DNA from 2 places in the Pseudarthrobacter sp. RHLT3-21 genome. Region 1 is predicted to be linked to the other one. Evidence: predicted binding sites of a transcription regulator. Region 1 holds the regulator's gene; the other holds the start of a gene.
What was found. Region 1 encodes LexA, which represses DNA repair genes until DNA is damaged. Its sites were predicted from a motif close to TCGAACANNTGTTCGA; they were not measured.

Region 1 (4,414 bases):
CCCGCCGAGGGCCAGCTGTTCTCCCTCGGCGAAGACACCAGCGTCCCGCATTTTGCCGCCGCCCTGGGCGGGCCGTCGTCCCAGCTGGGGAAGGAAGTGGTGCGCCTGCGCGAGTGGGCGGAAAAGACAACCACAGGCGACCGCGATGAGCTGCTGCCCGGTGTTACCGACCGGGCCTGGCGGCAGGTTTCAGTGACGTCAATGGAATGCCTGGGCGCCCAAAAATGCCCCATGGCGGCCGAATGCTTCAGCGAACTGGCGCGCCACGACGCCGCCGAGGCCGACGTTGTGGTCACCAACCATGCCATGCTCGCCGTCAGCGCCTTTGAAGGCCTCGCAGTGCTCCCCGAATACGACGTTGTGGTGGTGGACGAGGCCCACGAACTACAGGACCGGGTCACCGGTGCGGTGTCGGGGCAACTCTCGGTGGCAATGGTCCACGCTGCGGCGTCGGGCGCGCGGAAGCATACGGCCATCACGGTGGATGCCCTCAACGCAGCGGCCGCCAACCTGGAACTCGCCCTGGCCGGCGTGCCCAACGGCCTGCTCCCCAACGGCCTCAACGACGAGTTGCTGGACTGCGTGGACCAGTTGCGTGAGGCCTGCCGCGCTGCCCTGTCCGATTCCAAGGGTGACGGCAGCCAATCGGCCGACGGCGGGCGGCAGCTCGCGCGCTCACGCCTGATGCTGATCCTCGAACTGTGCGAACGGCTCATCGTTGCCCGTGAAAACCGCGAAGTGGTGTGGTTTTCCCGCGCAAGTTCCTTCGACCCGCAACAGGGCTATGCGCAGCCCGACGAGTCTGCGCCTGCCCTGGTCAACATCGCGCCGCTCAGCGTTGCCGGAAAGCTCCGCGAAGGGCTTTTCGCCGGCCACACCGTGGTGCTGACCTCGGCCACGCTTGCCATCGGCTCAGCCTTTGAACCGGCCGCCGGCGGCCTGGGGCTGGTGGGGGAGGGCGCACCGAGCTGGACCGGGATCGACGTCGGATCGCCCTTTGATTATCCCAAGCAGGGGATCCTCTACGTCGCAGGGCACCTCCCCAAGCCAGGCCGCGGGGCGTCTCCGGAGGCACTCGATGAACTTGAGGCACTGATCCGGGCGTCCGGCGGCGGCGCCTTGTGTCTCTTTTCGTCGCGCCGTGCGGCCGAGGAGGCCGCGGAGGCAATGCGTCCCCGGCTCGGCCCCAGCATTCTCTGCCAGGGCGACTCCACCATGACGGCCCTCGTGAAGCAGTTCGCGGACGAGCCCGATACCTGCCTCTTCGGAACGATGTCCCTGTGGCAGGGTGTTGATGTTCCGGGCGGATCATGCCGGCTCGTGGTGATCGACCGCATCCCGTTCCCGCGGCCGGATGATCCGCTGATGACCGCACGGTCCCGCGCCGTTGCGCAGGCGGGCGGAAACGGCTTTATGGCGGTATCGGCGACCCACGCGGCCATCCGCCTGGCCCAGGGCGCGGGCAGGCTGATCCGCTCCACCGGAGACAAAGGCGTAGTGGCCGTCCTCGATTCCCGGCTTGCCACCGAACGCTACGCCGGATTCCTCCGCGCCGCGCTGCCGCCGTTCTGGCCCACCACGGACCGCAAGACAGCGTTTGCTGCCCTGGAAAGGCTGGCCGGGAAGGGCGCCTGACTGAGCGCGGACCCTGCATGGGTCCCACAAGCCAGGCCCTGTCCCGCAGCGGGCTCGCGTCCCATAGCCAGGCCGTGTAGGGCCCGCTCGCGTCCTAGAGCGACCGCAGGACCGAGACGACCTTGCCCATAATCGTGGCGTGATCGCCCAGGATGGGCTCGTACTGCGTGTTCTGCGGCAACAGCCACGTGTGGCCATCGCGCTGGCGGAACGTCTTCACGGTGGCTTCGTCGTCCAGCAGGGCCGCGACGATATCGCCGTTGGCGGCGTCGGCCTGCCGGCGGACCACTACCCAGTCGCCGTCGCAGATGGCAGCGTCCACCATGGAGTCGCCGGCCACGCGCAACATAAAGAGCTCACCCTGGCCCACGAGCTGCCGCGGCAGGGGCATCACGTCTTCCACCACCTGATCAGCAAAGATGGGCCCGCCGGCCGCGATCCGGCCCACCAACGGCACCATGGCGGTGTCCATGGCAGAGGGAAGTTCGGTGACCGTTCCGCCGATCCCGTGCAGGACTGTGGGCTTGGTTGCCCCGTTGGTTTTGGCCGACCCGCCGTCCAGCGTCAACGGCATCAGGACCTCCATGGCGCGCGGACGCTTGGGGTCCCGGCGCAGGTATCCCAGCTTCTCCAGCTGCGACAGCTGGTGGGTCACGCTGGACAAACTCGCCAGGCCCACGGTGTCGCCGATTTCACGCATCGACGGCGGATAGCCGTTGTCATTCACCGAGCGCTGGATGGTTTCGAGGATCTTCTTTTGGCGGGCGGTGAGCCCTTTGGGGGTCCGTTGGGGCTGGCGGCGCTGCGGTGTCGCCTTGCCCTCGGCGGCTGGTGCTGCCATGTTCGCCAATGCCTTTCGGTTGCCTGGATACGCTCCGGCAGCTGGTGCCTGGAACGCCCCGGGGCTGGTGTTGGAGTTGATTGTCAGACCCTGCTGATCAACTACAGGGGTGGTTGTTCTTTGATCCAAACGTAGGCCAGCCACAGGGCTTTTTCAAACATTTGTTCTAGCGAGTCTCGACAATATTCGTTGATAAGTGCTAAAAATGAAGAAGCAAAGTTCGAACATGTGTTCTACTCGTTGCTTGCGGATTCGAATATTCGAATTTATGGACGGCCCAGGCCGGCACCGGCAAGTGGACGCGGAGGGCGCGCCGGGCAGCACAGTATGGTCCAGGAGGGCTCATTTCATGTCAGCTATATCTGCTTCGCAGGACTCGCGTCCGCAGCTCATTTCCGTGCAGGACCTCACCTCGCGGCAGTGGTCCGCACCCGTGTCGACGTCGGGTTCGGCGCCCAGGCAGCGCAGGGAATCCTTGCCGCCGCTGCGCCTGACCCGCAGGGGCCGGGTTGTCCTCATTGGCATCCCGCTGGTGATCCTCGCCGCAATCCTGCTTTCACTGGCAGGTTTCCTCAACGCCCCGGCAAAGGCGGCCGACTCTGCCGCCGACCTGTCGGTGACGCCAACAGTCTCGGTCACAGTGCAGGCCGGACAGTCCCTCTGGACCATCGCCGGTACCGTAGCGCCCGAGCGTGATCCCCGTGATGTCATCGCGGATATTGCTCAGTTGAACAACCTGTCCGCCGGCGGCGTTGTCCCCGGACAGCAACTCTTCGTCCCCACCAAGTAGGTGCCTTCAGGGTCGGGAGCCAGCCGCCGAAGGCCGTGACATTTTCAGGCCGTCTGCTTCGGACCTAAACTGTTCAGGTGAATGACCAGCTAGAGCGTCTGAACAGACTTCCCCTCCGGACCAACCTCCGCGGACTGACCCCGTACGGTGCCCCGCAGCTGGATGTACCTATCTTGCTGAACGTCAACGAAAACACGCATGGCGTCCCGGCGGACGTACGGGCCGCGATCAGCGTGGCCGTGACGGAAGCCGCGGCAGGCCTCAACCGCTACCCGGACCGTGAGTTCACCGAACTCCGGGAAGCGCTTGCCGAATATCTCGGCCACGGTCTTGATGCCACCAACATCTGGGCGGCCAACGGGTCCAACGAGGTCCTCCAGCAGATTCTCCAGGCCTTCGGCGGACCCGGGCGCACAGCCCTGGGATTCCCGCCCACGTATTCCATGTACCCGCTCCTGGCCAGCGGCACGGACACCGGGTACATCGTGGGACAGCGCGCCGATGACTACGGGCTCAGTGCCGAATCGGCCGCGTTGCAGGTCAAAGAGCTTCAGCCCAACATCGTTTTCCTGTGCTCACCGAACAACCCCACCGGCACTGGCCTGGGCCTGGACGTTGTGGAGGCCGTGTACGCGGCCGGCGAGGACAGCCAGACCATCGTGATCGTTGACGAGGCCTACCACGAGTTCGCCCACGACGGAACGCCGAGCGCCCTGACGTTGCTGCCCGGCCGGGAGCGCCTCATTGTGTCCCGCACCATGAGCAAGGCGTTCGCCCTCGCGGGTGCCCGCCTGGGCTACATGGCCGCCGCTCCTGAAGTCACGGACGCACTCCGCCTGGTCCGGCTGCCGTACCACCTTTCGGCCATTACCCAGGCAACAGCCCTCGCCGCCCTCCAGCACCGCACGGCCCTGATGGCCGACGTCGAGGACATCAAGGAGCAGCGCGACCGCATCGTCTCGGAGCTGACCCGCATGGGTCTCAAGCCCGCCGCCTCCGATTCGAACTATGTCTTCTTCGGCGGCCTCGACAGCCCGCATGACGTCTGGCAGCAGTTGCTGGACGACGGCGTGCTGATCCGCGACGTCGGCATCCCCGGCCACCTGCGCGTCACTGCAGGAACTGAGGCGGAGACCACAGCGTTCCTG
Region 2 (4,414 bases), on a different contig from region 1:
CCCTGACACAGGAAGATCTCGGTGGAGTCCGGGGCGGCGAAGCCCTGGAATACTTCCTCGTTGGCCTGGCTTTTGCGCGGGACCGCGGGGGCCTTCAGCTGCTGGGCGCGGGCGGCGGCAATCACCGGGGAGTCGACGTCGAACCCCAGGGCGGCGATGGCCGGTGAGGCATCCCCCGCTGAGTCGTCCCCGTCTGCAGGTGCAGCCTCGTTGATGATCACCCGGGCGTGGCCCATGCTCCAGAGCTGCACGTCCTTGGTGCGGTGCCGGCCGTTGAATTCGAAGCCCAGCTGGCCCAGGACCGTTTCCAGTCCCTTGGTATCCGCGGCCCTGACTTCGGCGAAGTTATAGCCAGCCGGTTCGGCCACCTGCGGGAGCGTGGCCAGCTCCATGGGATAACGACGGCGGCTGGGGGCCGGGGTGCCCACCGCGCCAGCGGTGATACCGGCGCCGGAAAGGGCCGGGGCGTTGGCGTCCAGCCACTTGGCGCTCTGTTCCTCCAGCCAGATGAGCGAGCGCATGGCATCGACGGCGGTGCGCTCCACGTCCGACTGGCGGAAGACGTCGTTGAAGATCTCCAGCGACACCGGGCCGCTGTACCCCGCCCGGACCACGTGGCCCATGAACTTGGCGAGCTCGAACTGGCCCTCGCCCGGAAAAACCCGGTAGTGCCGGCTCCAGGAGAGGACATCCATGGAGAGCTTGGGGGCGTCTGCCACCTGGACGAAGAAGATCTTTTCCGGGTTGAAGGCCTCGATGGGGGCGGTGTCCCAGTTGCGGGACAGGATGTGGAAGGAATCCAGGCAGGTGCCCAGGTTGGGGTGGTCCACGGCTTCCACGAGCTTGTGGGCATGCTCGTAGTCGCTGACGTATTTGCCCCAGGCCAAGGCTTCGTAGGCAACCTTGACGCCGTGGTCCCCGGCCAGTGCAGCCAGTTTGCCGAGCTGTTCAACCCGGAGGTCGTCGCTGTCGATGCTGGCGGTGGCCACGTTGGAGCAGATCAGGATGGTGTCGATGCCCAGCCGCGCCATGAGTTTGAATTTGGCTTCGGCGCGCCGGAGGTTGGCAGTGAGGAGGTCTTCGGAGACGCTGTCGAAGTCGCGGAACGGCTGGTAAAGATCCAGCGTGAGGCCAAGGTCGGCCGCCATCTTGCGGACGTCCTCGGGCGTGAGCGGCGACGTAACCAGGTCCTGTTCGAAGATTTCAATGCCGTCAAAGCCGGCGATGGCGCAGCCCTGCATCTTTTCCTTCAGGGTGCCGGAGAGGCAGACCGTGGCGATTCCAGTGCGCATCAGGCAGCCACCTCTTCCTTGGCCACGAGCTCCAGGAAATGGCTGCGCATCCGTTCAGCGTCGGCTTCCAGCCCGGTGAAAATCCGGAAGGAATCCGCGGCCTGCCCCACTGCCATGCGGCCGCCGTCCAGGACCTCGCAGCCTATGGCGCGGGCGCCGCAGACCAGTTCGGTATCGATCGGGCGGTAGACGATGTCCGCCACCCAGTGCCGCGTTTCCAGCAGGTCCAGGTCCAGGGGGATGCCCGGGTGGGCGGCCATTCCTACGGGCGTACAGTGCACCAGACCGTCGGCCAGCGGCATCAGCTGCGGCAGCTCCGCCGTCGTACGCGCTGTGACGGTGCTGCCCGCGAACAAGCCGGCCAGCTCTGCGGCGCGTGCCGCGCAGCGGTCGGGGTCCACGTCCACCAGGTCCAGCGCCTGCACGCCGGCGGTAAGCAGTGCGTAGGCGACGGCGGAACCGGCACCTCCCGCGCCAAGCTGGACCACGCGGTCCAGCCGCGCGCCCGGTAGGCCGGAGGCAAGCGCGGCGGCGAAGCCGGAGAAGTCGGTGTTGTGGCCGATGAAGCGGCCGTCCTCGACCACCACGGTGTTGACGGCGCCGAGCCTGAGGGCATCCGGTGAGACCTCGTCCAGGTGTGCCAGGACAAGCTGCTTGCACGGATGAGTGATGTTCAGGCCGTTGAAGCCCAGGCTGCGGGCACTCTTGAGCAGATCCCCCACGGCGTCGCCGGAAAGTCCGAGCTCCAGCAGGTCGATGGGGCGGTAGAGGTAGCGCAGGCCCTGCACGTCCCCTTCGCGTTCGTGCATGAGGGGAGTGAGTGACGGCATCACGCCGTCGCCGACCAGTCCCACAAGGTAGGACTCAGTTCGATTGCTCATCCGGGCAGCTCCTTTGATACGGCACCCGGCGGGCGGCGGCGCTCGAGGCGTCCGCGGCGGGTCGGGTGATAGGGATTACAGTACAACACTTGTTCACTTCCCGCACGCTTGTTCTACATGCGAACTTTTGAAGCATAATTACCGCTGCGGCAAGCGCGCGGCCAGCTCCGCCGCGGCATCCTGCAGCAGGGGCACATGGGCCAGCAGGGCTTCCACGCTGAGGCGGAAGACGGGAACGGCGGTGGCCAGGGAAGCGAAGGCGTGGCCCTGAGAATTGAGCAGCGGCACAGCCACGGCGCGCATGCCGTTCTCGTTCTCCTCGTCCATCACGGCATATCCCTGCCGGCGCACCTTCTCGATCTCCGCACGGAAGGCGGCGCGGTCCCTGATGGTGTGTTCGGTAAGGGGTTCCAGCTCGAGCTCCTCAATCAGCGCTTCACGCTCCGAATCCTCGGCAAAAGCCACCAGCGCTTTACCCACGGCCGTCGCGTGCAGGGCGCCCAGATGCCCGGGATCGCTGGTGACGCGGAAAGTCTGCGGGCCATCCACCTTGTTGACCGTGAGGTGATGATGGCCGTCGCGGACGCTGAGGATGGTGGCCTCCCCCGTCCGCTCGGTGACGCGGCGCAGGACGGGCAGTGCCGTGCCCGCAAATCCGTGATGGTTGGAGACCCGCTGCCCCAGCTGGAAGATCCGCAGGCCCAGGTGGTAGCGGCGGCCGTCCGGCTCATAGTCCACAAATCCGTCCCGCGTCAGGGAACCCAGGAGGCGGTAGGTGGTGCTGAAGGGGAGATCGGCACGGCGCGAAATCTCGGCGGCGCTGGCGCCACGCGGCTCCTCACCTAGGAGGACCAGCAGGCCCAGGGCCTTGCCCACCATGTCCGTGCGGTCACCCTTGGGCGTCTTTGGCTCAGCGGCGACGTCATCGGGCGCTGTGGTTTGATTCACACTCATACGTCGATGTTGCCACATCGTGGGAACTATTTCTAGATGGTGATTATTTTCTTGACAAGTGACTGCGCTCACAGCCATCATTGCTGTATCGCACAAGTAGCTCCCACCATGTGGCTACTAGGCCGGGTCTTTCAACGGACTCCAGCCGCACCGCACCAGGCCTCCACTCAGGCCGCTGCGGCTGCGACCCTCCAGATCCATCCGCGACAACGTCGTCACATCTAAGGAACTCCATGAGCCAGACACTTCCGTCCGCCGGGCCGGGCACTGTTGCCCCGGCCGGGACGCCAAAGAAGGCAGCCCTCGCCAGCTTCCTCGGCAGCGCCGTCGAATACTACGACTTCTTCATCTTCGGTTCCGCGGCGGCCCTGATCTTCCCCACGGTGTTCTTCCCGGACGCCGGGGCCAACGCGGCCGTTATGTCCTTCGCCACCTTCGGCTTTGCCTACGTGGCGCGACCCTTCGGCGCCGTCATCCTGGGCCACTTCGGTGACCGCGTGGGCAGGCGGAAGGTCCTTATGTTCACGTTGCTGCTGATGGGTGCCTCGACGTTCCTGATCGGCTGCCTCCCCGACTTCAACACCGTGGGCTGGTGGGCTCCGGCCCTGCTGGTGCTGGCCCGGCTGTGCCAGGGCCTCTCCGCCGCAGGTGAGCAGGCCGGCGCCTCGTCCATGACGCTGGAACACGCGCCGGACAATCGCCGCGCCTTCTTCACCTCTTGGACCCTCACGGGCACCCAGGGCGGCCAGATCCTCGCCGCGCTGGTCTTCATCCCCGTCCTGGCCCTTCCGGACGAGATCAAGTACGGCATCGGCTGGCGCATTCCGTTCTGGCTCAGCGCAGTGGTAGTGCTGGTGGCATTCTTCATCCGCCGCACGCTGCACGAGCCGCCGGCCTTCGAGGAAGCCCAGAAGACCGCCCAGATTTCCAAGCTACCCGTTGCCGACCTCCTCAAGGACCACTGGCGCGATGTGCTCCGCGTGGTCTGCTGCGCCTTCATCGCCGCAGTCTCCACCGTGTTCGGCACCTTGGCCATCACCTACGCCAAGACTGTTGCCGGTGTTGACGGGACCACCACCCTGTGGCTGGTGGTCGGCGCCAACCTGGTGGCCCTGGGTACCCAGCCTTTGTTCGGCAAGCTCGCGGACCGGATCGGCCGCAAGCCGGTCTTCCTCTACGGCGCCGTGGCCAGCGCCATCCTCACGCCGGTCTTCCTGCTCAGCCTGGAATCCGGCAGCATCCCGCTGATGTTCCTCGCGGCCATCGGCTTCTTCTCCTTCGGCTACG

Region 2: a site for LexA is predicted at 2,274-2,289, ahead of AC50YA_RS07730 (shikimate dehydrogenase). Genes of this name have one in related genera too.

The regions. Positions count from the first base shown of each region.
Region 1 covers NZ_JBWZCI010000014.1:69,314-73,727, forward strand. Annotated here, with positions in the region: gene AC50YA_RS15125 (ATP-dependent DNA helicase) at 1-1,635, shown strand, start outside; gene lexA (transcriptional repressor LexA) at 1,730-2,476, opposite strand; gene AC50YA_RS15135 (LysM peptidoglycan-binding domain-containing protein) at 2,826-3,266, shown strand; gene AC50YA_RS15140 (histidinol-phosphate transaminase) at 3,344-4,414, shown strand, end outside.
Region 2 covers NZ_JBWZCI010000005.1:120,731-125,144, forward strand. Annotated here, with positions in the region: gene AC50YA_RS07725 (bifunctional sugar phosphate isomerase/epimerase/4-hydroxyphenylpyruvate dioxygenase family protein) at 1-1,292, opposite strand, end outside; gene AC50YA_RS07730 (shikimate dehydrogenase) at 1,292-2,173, opposite strand; gene AC50YA_RS07735 (IclR family transcriptional regulator) at 2,312-3,127, opposite strand; gene AC50YA_RS07740 (MFS transporter) at 3,361-4,414, shown strand, end outside.